2 regions of the Paenibacillus sp. NPDC058071 genome follow, and region 2 is predicted to be linked to the other one. Evidence: predicted binding sites of a transcription regulator. Region 2 holds the regulator's gene; the other holds the start of a gene.
What was found. The regulator LexA, encoded in region 2, represses DNA repair genes until DNA is damaged. The targets are predictions, from matches to a motif close to CGAACATATGTTCG.

Region 1 (3,586 bases), on a different contig from region 2:
AAATTATGCGATTGCGAAGGCACAACAGGACAAGTCCACAACCGCTATCCGCTTCTTTCTTTTTTAGAAGCGTTGGTTGTAGTTGTTGCCTCGAATGCCGATTTCTAGTCATTGATCTTTTTATCGACAAAATTCTTCTTTCCCGTTACGGTTTATAGGCATTTTTTCTTATAAAAATGTTGAATATTTCGTCAATAGTATTTCGGCTTGAGTTTTCTTCCTCGATATGCTACATTATCCATTGTTGCTTCTTGCGGGTGTAGTTCAATGGCAGAACGCCAGCTTCCCAAGCTTGAGGCGTGGGTTCGATTCCCATCACCCGCTCCAGCATGCCTGAAAAAATTGTTGTTGCCATAACCACGATTAGCATGCTATAATCTTTCTTACGTGTCCCAGTAGCTCAGCTGGATAGAGCAACGCCCTTCTAAGGCGTTGGCCAGGGGTTCGAATCCCTTCTGGGACGCCATTTTTATGAAATTATGCAACGGACATATAGATTTGAAAAAGACCGAAGAGCTTGGTTCATCAGGCTTTTCGGTCTTTTTGTTATGCTTGGAATATAAAAATGCGTTTGCGATATGTTGAATGACCTCCTCTTAAAACGAAAACACTGCTTGACTTGAAGTGAGGGGAAGCACTGCGGGGCAGAGGGTTCTTCCAATCGCCATTAAAGCCTGATTCCTTTATTTTATTGATGGTTGTGGTAGGAATCATGCTTTAAAAGCGACCACTGTCGACTCTCCAGAATCCCTCTGCCCCTTCGTTTTTTCACCTTTTCAGTCAAGCACTGATTTTAAGGTTGAGTCGTTACATTCTACACACAATATTACATTTTTCGACATAAAACAGAGGAAAAATATGTCGAAAAGAGGATAGTCATATTGTGGATTATATAGTAGACTGTTGGAGTTATCAGAACAAGGGGGTTATTTTTTTGAAAAAGTTAGCTGTTTTACTGTTGGCCGCTTCTATTGTTTTATCGGGTTGCTCGGGAGCAAAGAAGGAAAACACACCGGCCTCGACAAATGAAGTCTCCAATAACAAGCAGGACAAGGGCATCGAAGTGGACAAAAAATTGCTGAACGTGGACGTGACGCTGCCCGCAGCAATGTTTGAAGGCCAGGACATGGAGCAAATTATCGAAGATGCGAAAGCTGATGGCGTTAAGGAAGTTGTGAAAAATGATGATGGATCGCTTACCTATACAATGTCCAAATCCACTCATGAAGCAATGTTGAAGGAAATGGCAGCCGGTATCAAAGAATCGATCGAAGAGATCCTGACGGATGGTACATTCGCCTCCATTAAGGATATCCAGTATAAGGATGACTTTAGCGAGTATACCATCTCCGTAGACAAGGCAGCCTACCAACAAAGCATGGACGGCTTCGTTATTATTGGACTAAGTATCCAAGCCATAACCTACAAAACGTTTGAAGGCATCAGCGCCGACAAACAAAAAGTGACAATGAACGTGAAAGACGAGAGCACAGGCGAAGTGTTCCATACGCAAGTCTTCCCGCAAACAGAGGACAAACAATAATTTTCAATCGCAAAAAAAGCTATCGAAGCGGCGGCTTGCCGCTATTCGATGGCTTTTTTATTGTTAGCGCCATATTCGCTTCCTTTAAGCCTGCACTCTTTTTCGAACCGGCTCTATGTCGACGACATTTGCCGCGTTGAAAACACGAAAGGCCTGAGCATTGTAACAATATGCTTTGAACAGCGGCCCCTTCACCGAAATGACTTTAACTTCACGAATGCTTACCTTCCGTTTGCGATCGATATAAATCAGTTGCACGGTTTGCCCGATGTAGCTTTCCATTCGGCAGCCCCCTCAATAGAACGTTTGTTCTTATTATATACCAAACATACGTTCTGTATGCAACCGAAAAAATAATCCAATCAGATTAAACCGCGCCGGAAAGGCAGGAACCGGAACGATTGCTCCCCCATCCGGCGCGTTTATTTATTTTAGCAAAGCTTCTTAATGGCGACCGGAGCGGCGGTTTCCGCCTCGATTACCGCTCGGGTTATTTTGCGCGTTTTGCTGCCGGTTTTTCTCGAGCACGCGATCGGCGAACTCCGGGTTAATGTCATATTTCAAGCTTTTATCCTTCGGAGATTGGGTCACTCGCTTCACCTCCTTTCCGCGAGGATGCGCGTGCGGGCATTGCCAATTGGCTAAAACAATCTCATCGATTCGATATGCCGCTTCGTTGAGTCGGTGCCCAAATCGTAAAGTCTTTTGTAGATTTGCTGGATGGTTTGGTCGTACCCTTTGTTCATTTCCTCGTCATCAACGCCCGCACCTGCAAATGGGCGAAGCCCAAACTGGGCAGTTTGCGCCTCATCCACCGTTGACAGCTGCTCAAACAATTCCTGCAGCTCGGTCAATTCTTCTCGGTTCGCTTTAATGACAAGCTCGTAACCTGCGGCCCCCTCTTCCTCCAGCAGTTGTCCGGTTTGAACCGATACGTAATATATTTTCCGTTCGTCCTCCGAATAAAACTCGTTACCCATTTCCATCAACGTCTCCTTTCGCACCGTCATACCCCGTCGCTTCGATGCTCCCATAGCTTCCCCTGGCGGACAGACATTTTATGCCTTTTTCCGGCATATAACGGTTATTATCGCTATTTGCGCCCAGCAGAAGAAAGGAATGAGTTACGATGTGTGGAATAACCGGCTGGATCGATTGGAGCCGCGATTTGACTCAAGACGGCAACAGCCTCGAGCGGATGACAGAGACGCTGTCGCTGCGAGGCCCCGACGCATCCGGCACCTGGCTATCGCCAAGCTGCGCGCTCGGTCATAGAAGGCTCAGCGTTATTGATCCCGTGAACGGCGCACAGCCGATGATTCGGCACTCGGGCGACAGCACGTATGTCATCGTCTATAATGGCGAGCTATATAACGCGCTGGAATTGCGCAAAGAATTGGAGCACAGGGGCAGAACCTTTTCAACAACTTGTGATACTGAAGTGCTGCTTGTCTCATTCATGGAATGGGGAAAAAGCTGCATAGAGCGCTTTAACGGTATATTCGCTTTTGCGATCTGGAATACGGAGGAGCAGGAGCTGTTTCTCGCTAGGGACCGTCTCGGCGTGAAGCCGCTGTTCTATAGCGCTGAAGACGGCCTGTTTCTGTTCGGCTCCGAGCCGAAAGCGATTTTGGCCCATCCGGCGATGAAAGCCGAAGTAGGAGCGGAAGGCCTTGCGGAAGTGTTCGTTATGGGACCTGCACGCACGCCGGGCCAAGGCGTATACAAAGGATTAACTGAATTGCTGCCGGGCTGGTGCATGACGGTTAGCCGCGGCGGCATCCGCCGAACGCAATATTGGAAGCTGGAAAGCTTGCCGCATGCGGAAACGATTGACGAGACGGCCGATCGGGTGCGCGAGCTGCTCCGGGATACGACGGAGCGCCAGCTCGTCTCGGACGTGCCGGTTTGCACGCTGCTGTCCGGCGGCTTGGACTCAAGCGCATTGACGACGCTCGCTGTCCGCTACTATGAGCAGACCGGGCAAGGCAGCGTCCATACGTATTCGGTGGACTACCGCGACAACGACAAGCATTTTCAGGC
Region 2 (3,586 bases):
GAAGAGGGGCTTTAATTCCTTGCTTTTTGCGCGCTTTAACCAATTGGCTCTGATTTTTGCGGACTTTTCGTTCCCAACTGCGTGAAGACAATCGAATTCCTCCTAAATAATATGCAATTCAGCTAGGCGATGAGTTATGCTATCACCGCCATTGTGCTGCGTTCTTACGAAAAGCGCCTTCGGCGCCATAACGCGCATCGGGAGAGAAGCGCGGAAAGTTCAATACTCGGCAGATGTAGCTTCGCCTATATACTTGTTAATGGTCTAAAAGTTAGTAGTGAAAATGATGCCTTTGTACTGTTTATACGACAATTATTGCTTCTTCTCTTGCGGCTCGTCCACAAACTCGATATTATCCAACTGCTGACGGAAATTGCTGCGGAAGTTTTCCAAGTACTTTTTACGAAGCTCGTCTCGCTCGACGGTCTCTTCCGGCGTTAAGCCTTCCGTTTTATGTTTGCGCGAAAGCTCATTAATTCGCGTAATTAATTGTCCCATTGCACGTTCACCTCGCTTGCTGTCCAAAAGTAATACCTTTTATCTACTTTGACATTTCGCAGAGGCTGTTGTCAAGGCGAGGCGGGCATATTAAGGCCATGCTGTATTTAATCATATTAATTATTTAATTGTTTTGCGAATGTTTGTTCTATATTAATGTTGCGCTCTATCAATTCGAGTGTTCATGATGCAACTACCTTCGTTTCTCCAGAATCCCTCTGCCCCTTCGTTTTACTCCACTTTTCCGTCAAGCACTGATTTTAAGTTTGATCCGCATTTAAATAATTCGATCTGCACAGACTTGACTTTGATAGATAATATAAAGAAAAGAACAGGAAGAGGAACGCGATGCTGCCGCAATTGCGTTCCTCTTCCTGTTCTTTTGCAATCTACCCGCCAAATTTCTGCCCGAAGGCTGACGTTTGGTTCCGCTATGAAAAAGACTTTTAAGATTACTGCGGGACAATAAGCTGTTGCCCCGGATGTAAATTGACCGATGAGAGACCGTTGCGTTCCTTCAACTGGAACACGTTGTACCGGATATCCTTCGAATCGTCCATATGCAGCTTCGCAATCTCCCACAGTGTATCGCCCGTTCCAACGATAACGATCTGCTCTCCTGCGGAGACGGCAGCAGGTTCAGTTGAAGCGTTCGTACCTACAATCAAAAAACTAGTGAATAATAGTATAAAAAAAGCTAGCGCCACGATCAGCTTGGCAGCTCTGCGGTTAACGGATAGTTGCATAGTTCTCCGTCTCGGCGACCAACCGGCGTCTTCTTTCGTATGTATCGACTTGTAGAAGGAAGGATTCATTAACATATCGACCAACACCCCAAACGTTTGTTCTGTTTTCAGATTACACGAACAAACGTTTGCCGTCAATAGCGAATGCGAACTTTTGTGCTCAAGAACTTATGTTTGTGCGAACTCCGGTTCTATGTTATAATTTTCTACAAATATATTAATGGAGTGATATCTTTGTCGAAGATTTCCAACCGTCAACAGGCGATTCTTGAATTTATAAAGAATGAAGTCAAGGATAAAGGATATCCGCCGTCCGTCCGCGAGATCGGCGAAGCAGTCGGGCTCGCTTCAAGCTCCACCGTCCATGGCCATTTGGACCGACTGGAGAAGAAAGGGCTCATCCGCCGCGATCCTACCAAGCCGCGCGCAATTGAAATATTGGACCAAGAAGACGTCGACGGAATTATCCGCCCAGCAGTCGCGCAAGTTCCGGTTGTCGGCAAAGTAACGGCCGGCGTTCCGATCACTGCAACGGAGAACATCGACGAGTACTTCCCTCTCCCTTCCCACTTCGTCGGGGATGACGACGTCTTTATTCTGAACGTCATCGGCGAGAGTATGATTGAAGCCGGCATCCACAACGGCGACTATGTAATCGTTCGGCAGCAGCAGTCTGCTAACAACGGCGACATCGTTGTTGCGATGACGGAAGAAGACGAAGCGACCGTCAAGACGTTTTACCGTGAGAAAGACCATATCCGCCTGCAACCGGAGAACGCCACGATGGAGCCGATCCGGCTGAAGAACGTCACTATTTTGGGAAAAGTCGTCGGTTTATTCCGAGACTTCCATTAATCCGCCTTGTATCGTATGAAGTAAGAAGCCGCTCTGAAGACGCCTAGTAGAGGCGATCATCTTGAGCGGCTTTTTGTTTGCAAAGTATACGGAAGCCCACCATCGGTGTCGTCATCGATGGTGGGCTTCTTTCCAGAACGGATGAACATTCTCATCAATTAAAGAGGGCCGTCCATTGCTGGACGGCCCTCTCATACCTATTAGTACAGCGTCAAATATTGATCGCGTTCCCATTGGTGAACTTGCGTCTTATACATATCCCATTCAATTTCCTTCAGCTCGTAGAAATGCGCCAGCGCGTGGTCGCCCAACGCGTCGCAGATGACTTCGCTGCGGAGCAACTCGTCGAGCGCTTCCTTCAGGTCTGCCGGCAAGCTTGGTACGCCGGATTCAATACGCTCTTCTTCCGACATGATGTAGATGTTGCGGTCGATTGGAGCCGGCAGCGGCGTTTTGTTCTGAATGCCGTCGAGTCCGGCTTTCAGCATAACCGCGAGTGCCAGGTAAGGGTTCGCCGCAGGGTCCGGGTTACGAACTTCGACGCGAGTGCTAAGACCGCGTGAAGCCGGAATACGGATCATCGGCGAGCGGTTGCTTGCGGACCATGCAACATAACACGGAGCTTCATAGCCAGGCACCAGACGCTTGTAAGAGTTGATCGTCGGGTTCGTGATTGCCGCCATTGCGCGAGCATGCTGCAAAATACCTGCCATATAGTAACGAGCCGTCGTACTCAGACCTAAGCGATCGCTCTCGTCGTAGAATACGTTCGTGTTGCCTTGGAACAGCGATTGGTGGCAGTGCATGCCGGAGCCGTTAACGCCAAACAGCGGTTTAGGCATGAACGTCGCATGAAGGCCATGCTGTCTCGCAATTGTTTTTACAACCAGCTTAAAGGTTTGAATCTGGTCGGCCGCTTTGATGGCGTCCGCATATTTAAAGTCAATTTCATGCTGGCCTGGAGCAACTTCGTGATGGGACGCTTCGATCTCGAAGCCCATTTCTTCAAGCGTAAGCACGATCTCGCGGCGACAGTTCTCGCCAAGATCCATTGGAGCCAAATCGAAATAGCCGCCTTGATCGTTCAATTCGGTCGTTGGCTCGCCGCGCTCGTCCGTTTTGAACAAGAAAAACTCAGGTTCCGGACCGACGTTCATCGCCGAGTAGCCCATTTCTTCCGCTTCCTTCAGCACGCGCTTCAGAATGCCGCGCGGATCGCCGGCGAACGGAGTCCCGTCAGGCATATAAATGTCGCAAATAAGACGCGCAACGCGGTCTTGGGACACCCAAGGGAATACAACCCAAGAATCGAGATCCGGGTATAAGTACATGTCAGATTCTTCAATACGGACGTAACCTTCAATGGAAGATCCGTCAAACATCATTTTGTTGTCCAGCGCCTTATCAAGCTGGCTGACCGGAATTTCAACGTTCTTGATCGTGCCGAGCAAATCGGTGAATTGCAGGCGGATAAAGCGTACGTTCTC

Region 1: ACFVTB_RS06120 (WYL domain-containing protein) is a predicted target of LexA. The motif match lies at 1,867-1,880, and genes of this name have one in related genera.

The regions. Positions count from the first base shown of each region.
Region 1 covers NZ_JBHVSK010000003.1:138,767-142,352, forward strand. The annotation lists tRNA gene ACFVTB_RS06105 (tRNA-Gly) at 254-327, shown strand; tRNA gene ACFVTB_RS06110 (tRNA-Arg) at 390-466, shown strand; gene ACFVTB_RS06115 (hypothetical protein) at 935-1,543, shown strand; gene ACFVTB_RS06120 (WYL domain-containing protein) at 1,628-1,825, opposite strand; gene ACFVTB_RS06125 (hypothetical protein) at 1,988-2,134, opposite strand; gene ACFVTB_RS06130 (hypothetical protein) at 2,185-2,523, opposite strand; gene asnB (asparagine synthase (glutamine-hydrolyzing)) at 2,673-3,586, shown strand, end outside.
Region 2 covers NZ_JBHVSK010000001.1:103,228-106,813, reverse strand. The annotation lists gene ACFVTB_RS00445 (hypothetical protein) at 1-91, opposite strand, end outside; gene ACFVTB_RS00440 (DUF896 domain-containing protein) at 313-498, opposite strand; gene ACFVTB_RS00435 (LysM peptidoglycan-binding domain-containing protein) at 951-1,319, opposite strand; gene lexA (transcriptional repressor LexA) at 1,479-2,099, shown strand; gene glnA (type I glutamate--ammonia ligase) at 2,300-3,586, opposite strand, start outside.